Regions from separate parts of the Xanthobacter variabilis genome, predicted to be linked through region 1. Evidence: riboswitches for the same ligand, from Rfam matches in the RefSeq annotation. Region 1 holds a riboswitch; the other holds the start of a gene.

Region 1 (4,854 bases):
ACGAGGCGTAGCGCCCGCGCTCCTCGGCGAGATCCACGGACGCGGAAATGGCGAAATAGCTCAGCGCTTCCATGGAGATGTCGGCGAACGCCAGGGCTGCGTCGCTGGCTGTGGGCAGGCGCTGGTGTTCCAGCGCATCCTGGTAGCCCATCAGGCCGAGCCCCACCGGCCGATGGCGCAGGTTGGAGCGCCGCGCCTCGGGGATGGTGTAGAAGTTGATGTCGATGACATTGTCGAGCATCCGCATGGCGGTCGCGACCGTGCGCCGGAGCCGGTCCAGGTCCAGGCCTTCGCGCGTCACGTGGGCCGCCAGGTTCACGGAGCCGAGATTGCACACGGCCACCTCGTCGGCGCTGGTGTTGAGGGTGATCTCCGTGCACAGGTTCGAGGAGTGGACCACGCCCGCGTGCTGCTGCGGCGAGCGCAGGTTGCAGGGGTCCTTGAAGGTGATCCAGGGGTGCCCGGTCTCGAACAGCAGGGTGAGCATGCGCCGCCACAGCTCCACCGCCTTCACCTGGCGCCAGACCCGCATTTCCCCGCGCGCCGCCTTGGCTTCATAGGCCTCATAGGCCGCCTTGAAGGGCTTGCCGTAAAGGTTGTGCAGGTCCGGCGTCTCGTCGGGGGAGAACAGCGTCCAGTCGGCGCCGGCTTCCACTCGCTCCATGAACAGGTCCGGCACCCAGTTGGCGGTGTTCATGTCGTGGGTGCGGCGGCGGTCATCGCCGGTATTCTTGCGCAGATCGAGGAATTCCTCGATGTCCACGTGCCAGGTTTCGAGATAAGCGCACACCGCGCCCTTGCGCTTGCCGCCCTGGTTGACGGCGATGGCCGTATCATTCGCCACCTTCAGGAATGGCACGACGCCCTGGCTCTCGCCATTGGTGCCCTTGATATGGGCGCCGAGCCCGCGCACCTGCGTCCAGTCATTGCCCAGGCCCCCGGAATATTTGGCGAGCAAGGCATTGTCGCGGATGGCCTTGAAGATGCCGTCCAGGTCGTCCGCCACTGTGGTGAGGAAGCAGGACGACAATTGCGGGCGCGGCGTGCCCGCATTGAACAATGTGGGCGTGGAGGCCATGAAATCGAAGGACGACAGCAGATCATAGAACTCGATCGCCCGCGCCTCCCGGTCGATCTCACGCAGGGCGAGCCCCATGGCCACGCGCATGAAGAAGGCCTGGGGCAGCTCGAAGCGCGTGCCGTCGACATGGAGAAAGTAGCGGTCATAAAGGGTCTGCAGGCCGAGATAGTCGAATTGAAGATCGCGCTCGGGCTTCAGGGCGGCGGCGAGCCGGGGCAGGTCAAATTGCCAGAGCTCCGGGTCGATGAGGTCGGCCGCGATGCCGGCTTTCACATAAGCGGCGAAGTAATCCGCATATCGGTCGGCCATCTCCGCCTGGGTCGCCTGGTCGGGCCGGTTGTGCACGAAGCTGAGGGCCTCGCGCCGCAGGCTGTCCGTGAGCAGGCGGGCCGTGACCTTGGAATAGTCCGGTTCGGTCTCGATCAGCGTGCGGGCGGCCAGGATGGGCGCCAGAGCCAGTTCCGCATGGGAAATGCCGTCGTAAAGATTGCGCCGGGTCTCCGCGAGAATGGGCGCGGGGGACACGCCATCGAGCCCGGCGCAGGCCTCGCGCACCAGGATTTCCAGCCGTTTCGCGTCAAGGGGGAAGAGCGCGCCGTCGGGGCCGCGCACGTGCAGCTGCGGCGCGCTTGCCCCGGCGCTGGCGCCTTGCGCGGCGGCGCGCTCCCTGGCGCGGTCCTCGCGATAGAGCACATAGGCGCGCGCCACCTTGTGGTGTTCGCCGCGCATGAGGGCCAGTTCCACCTGGTCCTGGATGTCCTCGATGTGGAAGGTGCGCCCCGCATCGGCCCGGCGGGTCAGGTTGGCCACCACCTGCCCGGTGAGCTCGGCGACGATCTCATGCACCCGGCGCGAGGCGGCTGCATGGCCGCCTTCCACCGCCAGGAACGCCTTGGTGAGCGCCACCGCGATTTTGCCGGCATCGAACGGCGTCACCGCCCCATTGCGGCGGATGACCTGATAGGCCGGCTCGGCTGCGCGCGCTGCTGGCGGTTCACTGGAAGTGAAGGCCTTGGAAAGGGCCGGGCCGGCTTGAAGGGAAAGAGACATTTGCCTTGAACCCCAAATGGTTGGGGGCAAAGGCCAAGCGGTCGCAAAAGGGCGCGGGGCGGGCCCGCGACGCCAAGAATGCGATCCACCGGGACACCCCGCCCGAGGACGTTAGCTGTGTCACGGCAGGTCTCCTGGCTTGCGGGTCAACGCCTGAAGTCCGCCTTCCCGGGCTTGCGCCCAGTGGCATGGATGGACCTTGGCTCACCACTTACAGTTGCGGGGGCAGCGCCGGCATCGCACCGGCTTCCCTCTTCGCTCTCGCTCTTTCGAGTCGAGAGACCGTGACCGCTACATGTAGCGACGAGGTCCATGCGGCTGTCAATATATGGAGTGGAATGTCCCCTGTTCGCGAGGGGCGGTTCCGCCGAGGGCCGTCGCAGGCGTGGCACGCCCGCGACGGCCGCTCCTGCGTGGACGTCAGCCTTCGGCGCGCAGCGCGCGGGCGGCGGCCACCATGTTGACCAGGGCGGGGCGCACCTCCTCCCACTTGCGGGTCTTCAGCCCGCAATCGGGATTGACCCAGATCTGCCCGTCGTCGAGCCGCCGGCGGGCGAGGCCCAGAAGGTCCGTCATCTCCGGCACGGCCGGGATGCGGGGCGAGTGGATGTCGTAGACGCCGGGCCCGATCTCATTGGGATATTTGTAACTGCGGAAGGCATCGAGCAGCTCCATCTTCGAGCGCGAGGTCTCGATGGAGATCACATCGGCATCCATTGCGGCGATGGCATTGATGATGTCGTTGAACTCCGAATAGCACATGTGGGTGTGGATCTGCGTTTCATCCCGCACCCCGCAGGAGCACAGCCGGAAACCCTCCACCGCCCAGTCGAGATAGGCGCGCCAGGCCCTGCGGCGCAGCGGCAGCCCCTCGCGCAGGGCCGCTTCGTCGATCTGGATCATGGCGGCGCCTGCCGCCTCCAGATCCTGGACCTCGTCGCGGATGGCAAGGGCGATCTGCCGGCAGGCGGCGCTGCGCGCGATGTCATCGCGCACGAACGACCAGTTGAGGATGGTCACGGGCCCGGTGAGCATGCCTTTCACCGGCTTGGATGTGAGGGACTGGGCATAGCGCCACCACTCCACCGTCATCGGGCGCGGGCGCGAGACGTCGCCGAAAATGATGGGAGGGCGCACGCAGCGGGAGCCGTAGCTCTGCACCCATCCATGCCGGGTGAAGGCGAAGCCGGACAATTGCTCGGCGAAATACTGCACCATGTCGTTGCGCTCGAACTCGCCATGAACGAGCACGTCGAGGCCGATCTCCTCCTGCCAGCGCACGGCGCGGGCGGTTTCCTCGCGCAGGAACTGGCCATAGGCCTCCTCGCTCAGCGTCCCCTTCGCATGGGCGGAACGGGCGTGGCGGACCTCGGCGGTCTGGGGGAACGAGCCGATGGTCGTCGTGGGGAAGAGCGGCAGGCCGAAGCGCTGCTTCTGCGTCTGGGCGCGTTGGACGAACGGGCTCAAGCGGTGGGTCATGGCGGGTGAGACGGCGGCGGCGCGTGCCTCAACGGCGGCATCGTGAACCTTGGGCGAGGCCCGGCGGGCGGCTGCGGCCGCGGCCGAGGCATCAAGCGCGGCCTTCACCTTGTGCCCCTCGCCGGAAAGGGCGGAGGCGAGCACGCCGAGCTCGTCCATCTTCTGAAGCGAGAAAGAGAGCCAGGACTTCAGGTCGCGATCCAGATCGCCCTCCAGCTCCAGGTCGATGGGCACGTGCAGCAGCGAGCAGGAGGGCGCGATCTGGATGTGGTCGGTGCCGCGCCGGGAGACGATGGCCTTCAGCCGCTCCACCAGACCGGGCAGGTTCGCCCGCCAGATGTTGCGCCCGTCAATGGCGCCGAGCGACAGCACGAGCCCCCGTGGGGCCCGCACGGCGACGGTTTCAAGCTGTTCCGGCGCGCGGGCAAGGTCGAGGTGGAGGCCGGCGACGGGCAGGGAAAGGGCGGTGTCCAGATTGTCGTCGAGCGCGCCGAAATAGGTGGTAAGCATGATCTTCAGGTGGGGCAGCGCCCGCGCGAAGGCGGCATAGGCCCGGCGCAATGCGTCGCGCGTCGCCTCGTCGAGATCGAGCACCAGGCACGGCTCGTCCATCTGCACCCATTCCGCGCCATTGGCCACCAGCCGCCGCAGCATGTCGGTGTAGACGGGCAGGAGATTGCCGAGCAACAGCAGCGGATCAAGGCCCGGCGTCTTCGACTTGCCGAGCTTCAGGAAGGTGACGGGACCCAGCAGCACGGGGCGCGTCTGATAGCCCAGCGCCTTGGCCTCGCGGTATTCCTCAAGCGCCTTGAGCGAGGCGAGGGTGAATCGCTGGTCAGGGGCGAATTCCGGCACCATGTAGTGGTAGTTGGTGTCGAACCACTTCGTCATTTCCTGGGCCGGCACGCCGTTGCCCTCACCCGCGTGTGCATGCCCGCAGGAGCCAGCGGCTCGCGCGCCCTCGCTGCCTCGCGCCATGGCGAAATAGGTGGCGAGCGGAACCGGGCCGCCGCTCCAGCCATACGCTGGTGGAATGGCGCCCACCATCACGGACGTGTCGAGCACCTGATCGTAGAGCGAGAAATCGTTGGACGGGATGATGGAGACGCCGCGAGCCTTCTGGCGCGCCCAGTTCTGCGCGCGCAGAGCGGCGGCGGTGGCCAGGAGATCGGCTTGAGAGGTTCTGCCCGCCCAATGGCTTTCAAGCGCCATCTTCAGCTCGCGGCGGACCCCGATGCGCGGCG
Region 2 (4,854 bases), 650 kb from region 1:
CTGACGCCCGCAGCGACAATCCACCGGCTTTGCGGGTCCGCCATCGAGTCGTGCACGGCCGGTGAAAGGCGTGGGTCCGGGCCAGGAACCCGGGCTCAGCCGTGCCGTCGTGGGGGAGCGGTCCGAATGCCAAATACGCCCCACGCACCAGCGGCAACCATGAGCGCGAGGCCGGCGAAGGTCAGCAGCGTGGGCGGATAGCCCAGAACATCACGCCATTCGGGAACAATCAGGGCGGCGGTGTTGAAGTCGGCGCCGCTGCTGCGACAGAGGCTCGATGCCGCCTCGCTCGCCACCATCTCCTGCTCGATCCGGCCGACCAGCACCCGCGCCTCGCCGCTCTCGCCCGGCATCTCCTGCATATGCACAAGCAATGCGCGGAGCGCGCCGAGATAGGCGTGGAGACAGGTATTGAAGGGATTATCCTCATCGGTGAGGCTGCCCGGCACCAGCCCCCAGAAGCAATAGGTGCGCTGCAGGGCGGCGAAGTTCGCCAGCCGGCGGAACGTGGGGTCGGTGCGCTGCTGGCTTCCGGCGAGGGCCCGGATGGCGCCCGCATGACGCGCCACCACCGCCATCTCGCCATGGGTGAGGCTTGGGATGACCAGACCGTTCGCGGCGAGCGTGCCCGCATCGACGGCGCGATGCGCGCTCGCCCCATCAGGCCCAAGGCCCATGCAGACCAGCAGCAGAACCGCGCACGCACGGACGACCCAGCGTCGCCCGCGCGCGCCCTGCCCCATCACATCGCGCCCATCAGCGGGCGGCATAGGCCGAAGCGATCCGCCGCTCAGGCCGCAGGCTCGCCAGATAGCGCTCCGCCACAAAGCCAAAGCCGAGGCCCAGCCCTGCCCATAGAATGGCCTGCATGCCCAGCGAAGCAATGCGGAAGTCCCACAGCAGCAGGGCGGGAAACTGCTCCGGCACCTCATTCACGCCCGGCAGGGCGAGGTCAATGAGCACCACCAGGGCGGCATAGACCGCAACGCCCAGCAGCGATGCATTCCAGGCCCCCAGTCGCCAGCTGCGCCGCGCAACCGCCACCGCGACGGCCACTGCCGCCAGCGACAGGGCCAGCATGGTGAAGAAGAGCTGGGTGCGCGCGACGATCGTTTCCGGGCTGCCCACCGCCGGTGGCGTGGGCGGAAACTTCAGCCCCGGCACCAGGACGAGCGCCACGAAGCCCACGGCGGCGAGCAGGGCGGACGCCCCGCGCGGGCCCAGCGGCGTGAGCCGGCCATAGGAGAAGGAAAAGGCGAGCGAAAACAAACCGCCAAGCGCCGCCCCGAAGGTGACCACGCCGGTAAACAGGCCCAATCCGGCCTGCACGTCGCGGCTCACCAGCTCAGGCTCGGGCGCCTCGCCCTTGGCCTGGCTCGCAGCCTCTTCCAAAGCGATGGCGTGATCCACCGCGGGCTCGCCGAAAACCCGCGCGAATCCAAACGCGAGCAACCCCGCCACGGCACCGACGATCATGCCGCGGAGCAAGAGATTTCCGACCATGATGCGCCTCAGTGACAGGGGAAGCCGAGCAGATGGCGTCCGTCATGGACGAATTCATGGACGTAGGAGCCCGAGATCAACGAGGTTGCCCCCTCCTCCGCACCCACGAAATAGATGGCAAGGAGCAGGATCAGGCCCGCGAATACGGCCCAAGGCAGAATCTCCGCCACCGGAATCGGCGCGGGCCGGGCTACAGGCTTCAGGATAATGTCAGACATGGTGCACTCCCGGGATGGCGCGTCCCACTGGGCGGATATGGTCGTTTGGGATTAGGCCTGACTTCCGGATCCCGAAGGATCGCGGTTACAGTGGCGCGACCGTGCCGGACTCACACCGGCTTCCAATCCCGCAAACGACGCGCCAAGCTAGGCTTCGCAGTTGACGGCTGTCAACCGATGGCTTCGCCTGCGATGCCCGTTTTCCGGCGGAGGGCCCCTCGCTGCATCGCCTGACCCTGCTTTGCCACGGCCCGAGCACACCCGCTGTGCCCATGGCCTTTCCCATCGACGAGCCGCTGGACGCGGCGGCGCTGCCCGCCCTTTCCGTGCTGCGCGAGGGCCTGGGCCGCGTGGACCGCTGCCTTACCAGCCCCCTGCTGCGCGCGCGGCAGACGGCGGCGGCATTGGCGCAGGACGTCACGGTGGAGCCGGCTCTGCGCGAGCTCGACCTTGGGCAGTGGCGGGGCCGCGCTTTGCGGGACATTCACGACCGCGAACCGGAGGCCGCCGCCCTCTGGCTTTCGGCGCCGGACGCCGTTCCCCACGGGGGAGAATCCCGCGCTCAGCTGCAAGCGCGCGTCGGCGCCTGGCTCAACGCCCAGATGGCGGGGCGCGGGCACACCCTGTGCGTGACCCATGCCGCCGTGATCCGCGCCGCCGTGCTCCACACCCTCGGCTCACCGCCGGACGCCTTCTGGCGGCTGGATATCGAGCCCCTCAGCCGAACCGCGCTGCGCTGCGATGGGCGCCGCTGGGCCCTGCGCGGCCTCAACGCGCCACCCTCATAAAGGCCGCGCTTACAAACGAAATCGGAGCCGTTTCGCGGCACGGCGAAATGCTCTAGCAGAGGCGCTCCCCGCATGCGGCCCGCGCAGGCGGGGCTGCGGCTTTTCAGAGACGAAACATGCGCGATCACGGCGGCGATATGGATCGGGCGCAAGCCCAATATGGCGCGGGCGACTGGCTGGACCTTTCAACGGGTATCAACCCCTGCCCCTATCCCGTGCCGGCGCTGCCGCCCCACGCCTGGGCCGCCCTGCCCGCCGCGAGCGAGATCGCCGCGCTGGAGGCGGTGGCGCAGGCGGCGTACCGCACACGGGCACATGTGGTCGCCCTTTCGGGAGCGCAGGCCGCCATTCAGCTGATGCCGCGCCTGCTGCCACCCGGCCGGGCGCGGGTGCTCGGCCCCACCTACAACGAGCACGCCGCCGCGCTCGACACCATGGGCTGGTCGGTCGAGACCACCCGCGACATGGCGGCCCTGCCCGGGGCCGATCTTGCCGTCGTGGTGAACCCTAACAATCCCGACGGCCGCCGTCTTACGCCCGAGGCGCTTTCCGCCCTGGCCGGGCAGGTTTCGCTGCTGGTGGTGGATGAGAGCTTCGGCGATGCCGAGCCCGCGCTCTCGCTGCTGCCTGCGCTTGGACTGCGGACGGACAACGTGGTCGTGCTGCGCTCCTTCGGCAAATTCTATGGCCTGGCGGGTGTCCGGCTGGGCTTCGCGGTCACGGGCTCAGCCCTGGCGGCGCGGCTGCGGGGGCTGGCCGGCCCCTGGGCGGTGAATGGCCCGGCCATCGCCATCGGGCGCGCGGCGCTGGCCGATGCCGACTGGCGCGCGGACACCATCCGCCGCCTTGTCGCCGATGCGCGGCGCCTGGATGAGCTCGCGGCAGCCTGCGGCTGGCGGCTGGTGGGCGGAACCGAGCTGTTTCGCACCTATGAGACGGGGGACGCGGCGAGGGTCCGGGACCGGCTCGCCCGCGACCATATCTGGTCCCGCGCCTTTCCGTGGTCGCAGGGCTGGCTGCGGCTGGGGCTGGCGGGCACGGCGGCCGGCTGGCAGCGTCTCGAAGCCACCCTATCGCGCCTCTGAAAGCAGGCCCTCGACATCCAGGTGCTGTTCCAGATGCTCCGCCAGGGCATCCAGCGTCTGCTCCACGGAGGCTTCATAGCCAAGCGTGGAGTGGGCGCCCAACTCCGCCAGCATGGCGGCACGAAAGCGGTCGTCGCGGAACATGCCGTGCAGGTAGCTGCCCGCCACCAGCCCATCGGTGCTGACAGCGCCTTCCGGCGCGCCATCGACGAAGGCGAAGGGGCGGGCGCGATCTGTGCCCTCGGTGCGGCCGATATGGATCTCGTAGCCGTGGAATGCGGCGCCCGACGCGGCGTGCACCGCAGCCACCTCGGTCAGGCGCTTGTCGGGTGTCATCGCCGTTTCCACGTCCAGCAGCCCCAGGCCACGATCACAGCCCCCGGGCCCCTCGATCCCGTGCGGATCGTCAACCGTCCGGCCCAGCATCTGGTAGCCGCCGCAAATGCCGAGCACGCGCCCGCCCCGGCGGCGATGGGCCATGAGATCCACGTCCCATCCCTGCTGCCGCAGGAAAGCGAGGTCGCCGCGCGTGGACTTGGTGCCGGGGATGATGACGAGATCCGCGTCGCCGGGAATGGGCCGGCCGGGGCCGAGCAGCGTCAGGCGCACGCCCGGTTCCTGCGCCAGGGGGTCGAGGTCGTCGAAATTGGCGATCCTCGAGAGCACCAGGCAGACCACATGCACGCCTTCGGCGCGGCGGGGCGCGGCAAGGTCCAGCGCATCCTCCGCCGGCAGCTTCCACCCTTCCGCGAACCACGGGCACACGCCGAAGCCGCGCCAGCCGGTGCGGGCGCCGATCAAGGCATAGCCATCGTCGAACAGGCTCGGATCCCCGCGAAACTTGTTGATGATGAAGCCCTTCACCAGCGCCGCATCCTCCAGGTCCATCACCGCCTGCGTGCCGACGATCTGGGCGATCACGCCGCCCCGGTCGATGTCCCCGGCGAGCACCACCGGCGTCCCGGCCGCGCGGGCAAAGCCCATATTGGCGATGTCGCCCTTGCGCAGGTTCACTTCCGCCGGGCTGCCCGCGCCTTCCACGATGACGAGATCATGGGCGGCCTTCAGGCGCCCGAAGCTCTCCAGCACGGTTTCCAGCAGCTGCGGCTTCAGCTTGAAATATTCCCGAGCGCGGGCGGTCGCGAGGCGCTTGCCCTGGACGATGATCTGCGCCCCCACGTCACTCTCGGGCTTCAGCAGAACCGGGTTCATGTCCGTATGGGGAAGAAGGCCGCAGGCGCGCGCCTGCAGGGCCTGGGC

Evidence for each region. Region 1 has a riboswitch for cobalamin ahead of V5F26_RS11405 (ribonucleoside-diphosphate reductase subunit alpha). Riboswitches for the same ligand answer to the same signal wherever they lie in the genome.
Region 2: linked by a shared signal. The riboswitch ahead of V5F26_RS14375 (CbtB domain-containing protein) and the one ahead of V5F26_RS11405 (ribonucleoside-diphosphate reductase subunit alpha) in region 1 are both predicted to bind cobalamin.

Annotation. Positions count from the first base shown of each region.
Region 1 covers NZ_CM195533.1:2,645,203-2,650,056, forward strand. Annotated here, with positions in the region: gene V5F26_RS11405 (ribonucleoside-diphosphate reductase subunit alpha) at 1-2,131, opposite strand, end outside; cobalamin riboswitch at 2,239-2,433, opposite strand; gene metE (5-methyltetrahydropteroyltriglutamate--homocysteine S-methyltransferase) at 2,552-4,854, opposite strand, start outside.
Region 2 covers NZ_CM195533.1:3,293,993-3,298,846, forward strand. Annotated here, with positions in the region: gene V5F26_RS14360 (alpha/beta fold hydrolase) at 1-4, shown strand, start outside; gene V5F26_RS14365 (hypothetical protein) at 96-770, opposite strand; gene V5F26_RS14370 (CbtA family protein) at 757-1,503, opposite strand; gene V5F26_RS14375 (CbtB domain-containing protein) at 1,512-1,721, opposite strand; adenosylcobalamin (AdoCbl) riboswitch at 1,723-1,873, opposite strand; gene V5F26_RS14380 (histidine phosphatase family protein) at 1,958-2,509, shown strand; gene cobD (threonine-phosphate decarboxylase CobD) at 2,626-3,594, shown strand; gene V5F26_RS14390 (cobyric acid synthase) at 3,580-4,854, opposite strand, start outside.